DNA from 2 places in the Alicycliphilus denitrificans K601 genome. Region 2 is predicted to be linked to the other one. Evidence: predicted binding sites of a transcription regulator. Region 2 holds the regulator's gene; the other holds the start of a gene.
What was found. Region 2 encodes sigma-54, which starts transcription at its own class of promoters, with help from an activator protein. Its sites were predicted from a motif close to TGGCANGNAANCTGCTTT; they were not measured.
Positions count from the first base shown of each region.

Region 1 (3,188 bases), 600 kb from region 2:
CAGTGCTTGGTTGGGCGTGCCCTGGCGCGCCAGGGCCAGCGCGTGGGCGCGGGCCACGCGCTCGCGCACGGCGCTGCTCGCCTCGCCGGCGGGGGCGTTCAGCAGGTCCTCGGCGGGCAGGTGCGGCACCTCCACGTGCAGGTCTATGCGGTCGAGCAACGGGCCGCTCAGCTTGCCCTGGTAGCGCGCCACCTGGTCCGGCGTGCAGCGGCAGGCGCGCTGGGCGGAGCCCGCGAAGCCGCAGGGGCAGGGGTTCATGGCGGCGACGAGCTGAAAGCGCGCCGGGAACTCGGCGCGCTGCGCCGCGCGCGAGATGGTGATGAGGCCGGTCTCCAGCGGCTCGCGCAGGGCCTCCAGGGCGCTGCGTGCGAATTCGGGGAACTCGTCGAGGAACAGGACTCCCTCGTGCGCCAGCGAGATCTCGCCGGGCCGCGGCGGCGATCCCCCGCCCACCAGTGCGACGGCGCTGCAGCTGTGGTGCGGGCTGGCCGTGACGCGCTGCATCCACTGCGCGCCCGTGAAGCGCCCGGCCAGGCTGGCGATGGCCGCGCTCTCCAGCGCCTGCTCCACGCTCATCGGCGGCAGCAGGCTGGCGAAGCGCTGCGCCAGCATGGATTTGCCCGAGCCCGGAGGGCCCACGAGCAGCAGCCCATGGCCGCCGGCTGCGGCGATTTCCAGTGCGCGCTTGGCGGCGGCCTGGCCCTTCACGTCAGCAAGGTCGGGGCTGCTGGTGTGGACGGCGGGCGCGGCCGGCGCCAGGCGCTGCCAGCCGTCGTTGTCTTCCTGCGGCGGCGCGGCTGCGGGCAGGAACTGGCGCACCACGTCCAGCAGGTGGCGCGCGCGGTAGATCTCGGCGCCGGGCACCAGGGCGGCCTCCTCGGCGCTGCCCGGCGGCAGCACCATGCGCACGGGCGGCTGCTCGGCGCGCAGCGCCAGGCTGGTGGCCAGCGCGCCGCGCACGGGCCGCAGCAGGCCCGACAGCGACAGCTCGCCCGCGAACTCCCAGCCCGCCAGGCGTTCAGCGGCGATCTGCCCGCTGGCGGCCAGGATACCCAGGGCGATGGGCAGGTCGTAGCGCCCCGAGTCCTTGGGCAGGTCGGCCGGCGCCAGGTTCACGGTGATCTTCTTGTTGGTGGGGAACTCCAGCCCCGCGTTCTGCAGGGCCGAGCGCACGCGCTCGCGCGCCTCCTTCACCTCCACGTCGGCCAGGCCCACGAGCGCGAAGCTCGGCAGGCCGTTGGCCAGATGCACCTCCACGGTGACGGCGCTTGCCTGCAGGCCCAGCAGGGCGCGGCTTTGCACCAAAGCAAGACTCATCGCGTGAACCCTCCCCAATCTGGTGCACGGCCCTGCGGCGGGACCGCGCCCTGGCTGCCAAATGTACCTGCATGGTGGCTGGCACGGTCCGTGCATTGGGGGTTGTGTCCGCTTTCCACACACAACCCCGGAGGAACCATGTCCCATGCATCCCTGAAGTCCCTGAGCCTGGCCCTGGTGGCCGCGGCCATGCCCGTGCTGGCGAGCGCCGAGCTGACGGCCAACGTGGCGCTGACCAGCAATTACAAGTTCCGCGGCCAGGACCAGGACGTGCACCGCATCAAGGCGGTGAGCCCGGCCATCCAGGGCGGCTTCGACTACACGTTCGGCGAGAGCGGCTTCTACCTGGGCAACTGGAATTCCAGCGTGGACTGGCTGCAGGGCAACTCGATCGAGTCCGACCTGTACGGCGGCTACCGCTTCAAGGCCGGCGCGCTGGACCTGGACCTGGGCGCGCTCGCCTACATCTACCCCGGCAACACCGCCGGCAACACCACCGAGCTGTACGGCGCGGCCACCTGGGGGCCGCTCACGGCCAAGTACTCGCACACCGTGTCCAAGGACTATTTCGGCTGGGCCGGCGCCAAGACGTCGGGCCTGCGCGGTCGCAACACGGGCTATCTGAACCTGGCGTTTGCCAGGGAGGTGGCGCCCAGCGTCACGCTCAAGGCGGCCGTGGGCTACACGCGCTTCGCTGGCGACATCCGCGACCTGGGCGTGCCCAGCTACGTGGATTACAGCGTGGGCGGGGCCTACGACTTCGGCGCCGGCCTATCGCTGTCCGCAGCCGTCGCGGGCGCCAACAAGAAGGGGTTCTTCGGCGACGCCAACAAGGCGCGCCTGATCGTCACCCTGTCCAAGACTCTGTAAGCCAGCAAAGGAGCCGATCATGAAAATGATCACCGCCATCATCAAACCCTTCAAGCTCGACGAGGTGCGCGAGGCGCTGTCGGACGTCGGCGTGCAGGGCATCACCGTGACCGAGGTGAAGGGCTTCGGCCGCCAGAAGGGCCACACCGAGCTGTACCGCGGCGCCGAGTACGTCGTGGACTTCCTGCCCAAGGTGAAGATCGAGGCCGCCGTGGCCGACGATCTGGCCGAGCGCGTCATCGAGGCCATCGAGGGCGCCGCGCGCACCGGCAAGATCGGCGACGGCAAGATCTTCGTGGCCGACCTGGAGCAGGTCGTGCGCATCCGCACCGGCGAGACCGGCGGGCAGGCCCTTTGACCCCAGCCACGGAGAATCCAACATGAGAAAACTGCTTGCCTCCCTGGCGCTGGGCCTTCACCTGCTGGCCGGCGGCACCGCCGCGCTGGCGCAGGCGCCCGCCGCCGCACCCGAGCCCGTCGCCGCAGCTGCCGCGCCCGCGCCCGACGCCGCGCCGGCCACGGCCCCCGAAGCCGCGCCCGCGCCCAAGGTCGATTCCGGCGACACCGCCTGGATGCTGACCTCCACGCTGCTCGTGATCCTGATGACCATCCCCGGCCTGGCCCTGTTCTACGGCGGCCTGGGCCGCGCCAAGAACATGCTGTCGGTGCTGATGCAGGTGTTCGTGGTCTTCTCGCTCATCTCCATCCTGTGGTCGCTCTATGGCTACAGCCTGGCGTTCTCGGGCGAGGGCAGGCTCGTGGGCGACCTGTCCAAGGCCTTCCTGCAGGGCGTGGGCCCGGAGACCTTCGGCGCGCTCGCGACCATACCCGAGTACGTGTTCCTCGCCTTCCAGGGCACGTTCGCGGCCATCACCGTGGCGCTGGTCGTGGGCTCGTTCGCCGAGCGCATGCGCTTCTCGGCCGTGCTGATCTTCGCGCTGCTGTGGTTCACCTTCAGCTACGTGCCCATGGCGCACATCGTCTGGGGCGGCGGCCTGCTG
Region 1 covers NC_015422.1:245,844-249,031, forward strand. The annotation lists gene ALIDE2_RS01060 (YifB family Mg chelatase-like AAA ATPase) at 1-1,317, opposite strand, end outside; gene ALIDE2_RS01065 (TorF family putative porin) at 1,456-2,187, shown strand; gene glnK (P-II family nitrogen regulator) at 2,207-2,545, shown strand; gene ALIDE2_RS01075 (ammonium transporter) at 2,568-3,188, shown strand, end outside.
Region 1: ALIDE2_RS01065 (TorF family putative porin) is a predicted target of sigma-54. The motif match lies at 1,397-1,414, and genes of this name have one in related genera.

Region 2 (3,188 bases):
TCGACGACTCGGTGCAGCAGGTCGACGCCGGCAGCCGCCTGGTGCGGGACGCGGGCGAGACCATGCGCAAGGTTGAGCACAGCATCCGCCGCGTGAGCGCCATCGTGGCCGAGATCAGCAGCGCCAGCCAGGAGCAAAGCACGGGCATTGCCGAAATCGGCTCGGCCGTCTCTCAGATGGACCAGGGCACCCAGCAGAACGCCGCCCTGGTCGAGCAGGCCACGGCGGCCGCGCAGTCGCTGCGGCAACAGTCTCAGGACCTGGCGCAGCTGGTCGCGGCCTTCAGACTGCCGCAGGGAGCGGCCGCGCAAAGGCTGCTGGCTTGAACTACGACGGTGCCGAGCCGGCCACCAGCAGCAGCTGGCGCACGGGCTCGGGAATGGGCGCGGGCCTGCGCGCGGCCCGGTCGATGAAGACGATACCGGTCTTGCCGCGCGCGACCTCTCGGCCCTGGGACTTCTCCGTCATGCGGAACACCAGGTCGAAGCCGTAGCGGTTGAAATCCTGCGGCGTCATCTGCACACGCAGCGTCTCGCCATGGAAGGCCTCGGACTTGTACTGCGCCAGCATGTCGCCCACCACGGTGGACAGGCCCGCCACGTCCGCCTCGGTATAGCCCAGGGACTTGAAGAAGCGCACGCGCGCCTCCGACACCAGGCTGAGCAGCTGGGCGTTGTCCAGGTGGCCGCCCTGGTTGACGTGGCTGATGTAGACCTGCAGCTCTGTGCTGAAGCCGAAGTGCGCCGGCAGGTCGAAGACGATGCGTGCCATGGGGTATCTCTTTCTATAGCGCCTTGCGCAGGTTGGCGGGCGCGATCTTCAGCGCCTCTCGGTACTTGGCCACGGTGCGGCGCGCGCACTCTATGCCCTGCTCCTTGAGCATGTCGGCGATCTGGCCGTCCGACAGCGGCTTGTGCGGATCCTCGGCGGCGACGAACTGCCGGATGAGCGCGCGCACCGCCGTGCTCGACGCGCTGCCGCCGGTCTCGGTGCCCAGGCCCGAGCCGAAGAAGTACTTGAGCTCGAACGTGCCCTGGGGCGTGGCCATGTACTTGGCCGTGGTCACGCGGCTGATGGTGGATTCGTGCAGGCCGAGCTCGTCGGCGATCTCGCGCAGCACCAGCGGGCGCATGGCCAGCTCGCCATGCACGAAGAAGTTCTTCTGCCGCTCCACGATGGCGCTGGACACGCGCAGGATGGTGTCGAAGCGCTGCTGTATGTTCTTGATGAACCAGCGCGCCTCCTGCAGCCTGGCCTGCAGCGCCTGGTGGCCGTCGCCCTTGCTGCCGCCGCGCAGGGCGTTGGCGTAGACGTCGTGCACGCGCAGGCGCGGCATCACGTCGGGGTTGAGGCGGACGCTGAAGCTCTGCTGCGCGCCGCGCCCGATCTTCCTGACGATCACGTCGGGCACGATGACGTTGCGCTCCACGTCGGCGAAGCGCCGCCCGGGGCGCGGCTCCAGCCGCGCGATCAGCGCCATGGCGGCGCGCGTGAGGTCGTCGCTCGCGGCGCAGGCCTGGGCCAGGCGGCGCACGTCGCGCCGCGCCAGCAGGTCGAGCGGCTGGCGGCAGATGCACAGCGCGGCCTGGATCACCTCGGGGTCGCCCTCCTCCTCCCGGTCCAGCGCCTGCAGCTGCAACGCCAGGCATTCGGCCAGGCCGCGCGCGCCCACGCCCGCGGGGTCCAGGCTCTGCAGCAGGCGCAGAGCCACGGTCAGGCGGTGCACCAGCTCATCGAGCTGCTCGGGGTCGCCCGTGTCCGCCAGGCTCGCGGCCAGGGATTCGAGCGGCTCGTCCAGATAGCCGTCGTCGTTGAGCGAGCCGATGAGAAAGCGCAGCGCCGCCATGTCCAGCTCGGACAGGCGCAGCGCCAGGGCCTGGCGCTCAAGGTGGTCTGCGAGCGATTCGTGGCCGTGCGCCAGGTCCGCGGCGTCGGCCTCGTCGCCATCGCCAGAGCCGCTGCCGACGCTTGCGGGCGCATCGCTGCCCCACTCGCGGTCGTCGCCCGGTATGTCGGTGTCGCCGTCCCAGTCGGTGGGAGCGGCGATATCGGGCATTTGAGCATCGTTTTGGCCCTCATCGCCCGTCCAATCTGCGTCAGCAGCTCCTGAAGGCGTAGCATCCTCGGCCCGGCGGCCGCCCTCGTCCGACGGGGGTGCGACCGGCTCATCCAGCGGCGCGTCGTCCACCGTGCGCTCCAGGAAGGGGTTCTCGTCGAGCATCTGCTCGACCTCCTGCGCCAGCTCCAGCGTGGACAGCTGCAGCAGGCGGATGGACTGCTGCAGCTGCGGCGTGAGCGCCAGGTGCTGCGAGACGCGCAGCGACAGGCTGGGCTTCATGGCCCGGCCCCCGCCGTCCGGCCTCGCGTCGTGCCGCGGCCCATGTCTCTCACATGCGGAAGTGCTCGCCCAGGTAGACCCGGCGCACTTCCGCGTTGTCGACGATTTCCGACGGCGTGCCCTGTGCGAGCACGTGGCCGTCGCTGATGATGAAGGCGTGGTCGCAGATGCCCAGCGTCTCGCGCACGTTGTGGTCGGTGATGAGCACGCCGATGCCGCGCGCCTTCAGGAAGCCGATGATGCGCTGGATCTCGATCACGGCGATCGGGTCGATGCCCGCGAAGGGCTCGTCCAGCAGGATGAAGCGCGGCTGCGTGGCCAGCGCCCGGGCAATCTCCACGCGGCGGCGCTCGCCGCCCGACAGCGCCAGCGCGGGCGACTGGCGCAGGTGGTCCACGCGCAGCTCCTGCAGCAGCTCGGTGAGCCGGCGCTCGATCTCGTCGCGCGGCAGCGCCCGGCCGTCCGCGTCCGTCTGCAGCTCCAGCACCGCGCGCACGTTGTCCTCCACGTTGAGCTTGCGGAAGATCGAGGCCTCCTGCGGCAGGTAGGACAGGCCCAGGCGCGAGCGCCGGTGTATGGGCATGTTGGCCACCGAATGGCCGTCGATGCGGATGTCACCACCGTCACTGCGCACCAGGCCCACGATCATGTAGAACGATGTGGTCTTGCCCGCGCCGTTGGGGCCGAGCAGCCCCACCACCTCGCCCTTCTGCACGACCAGCGACACGTCCTTGACCACCTTGCGGCTGCCGTAGGACTTCTGCAGGTGCAGCGCCTCCAGCCGGCTGGCGCCGTCCTGCGGCGCCCCGGGCGCGCCCTGCGCGCGCGTCTCGTCCACGACCGCGCTCAC
Region 2 covers NC_015422.1:4,639,451-4,642,638, forward strand. The annotation lists gene ALIDE2_RS21960 (methyl-accepting chemotaxis protein) at 1-326, shown strand, start outside; gene ALIDE2_RS21965 (acyl-CoA thioesterase) at 328-771, opposite strand; gene ALIDE2_RS21970 (RNA polymerase factor sigma-54) at 785-2,338, opposite strand; gene lptB (LPS export ABC transporter ATP-binding protein) at 2,388-3,176, opposite strand; gene lptA (lipopolysaccharide transport periplasmic protein LptA) at 3,185-3,188, opposite strand, start outside.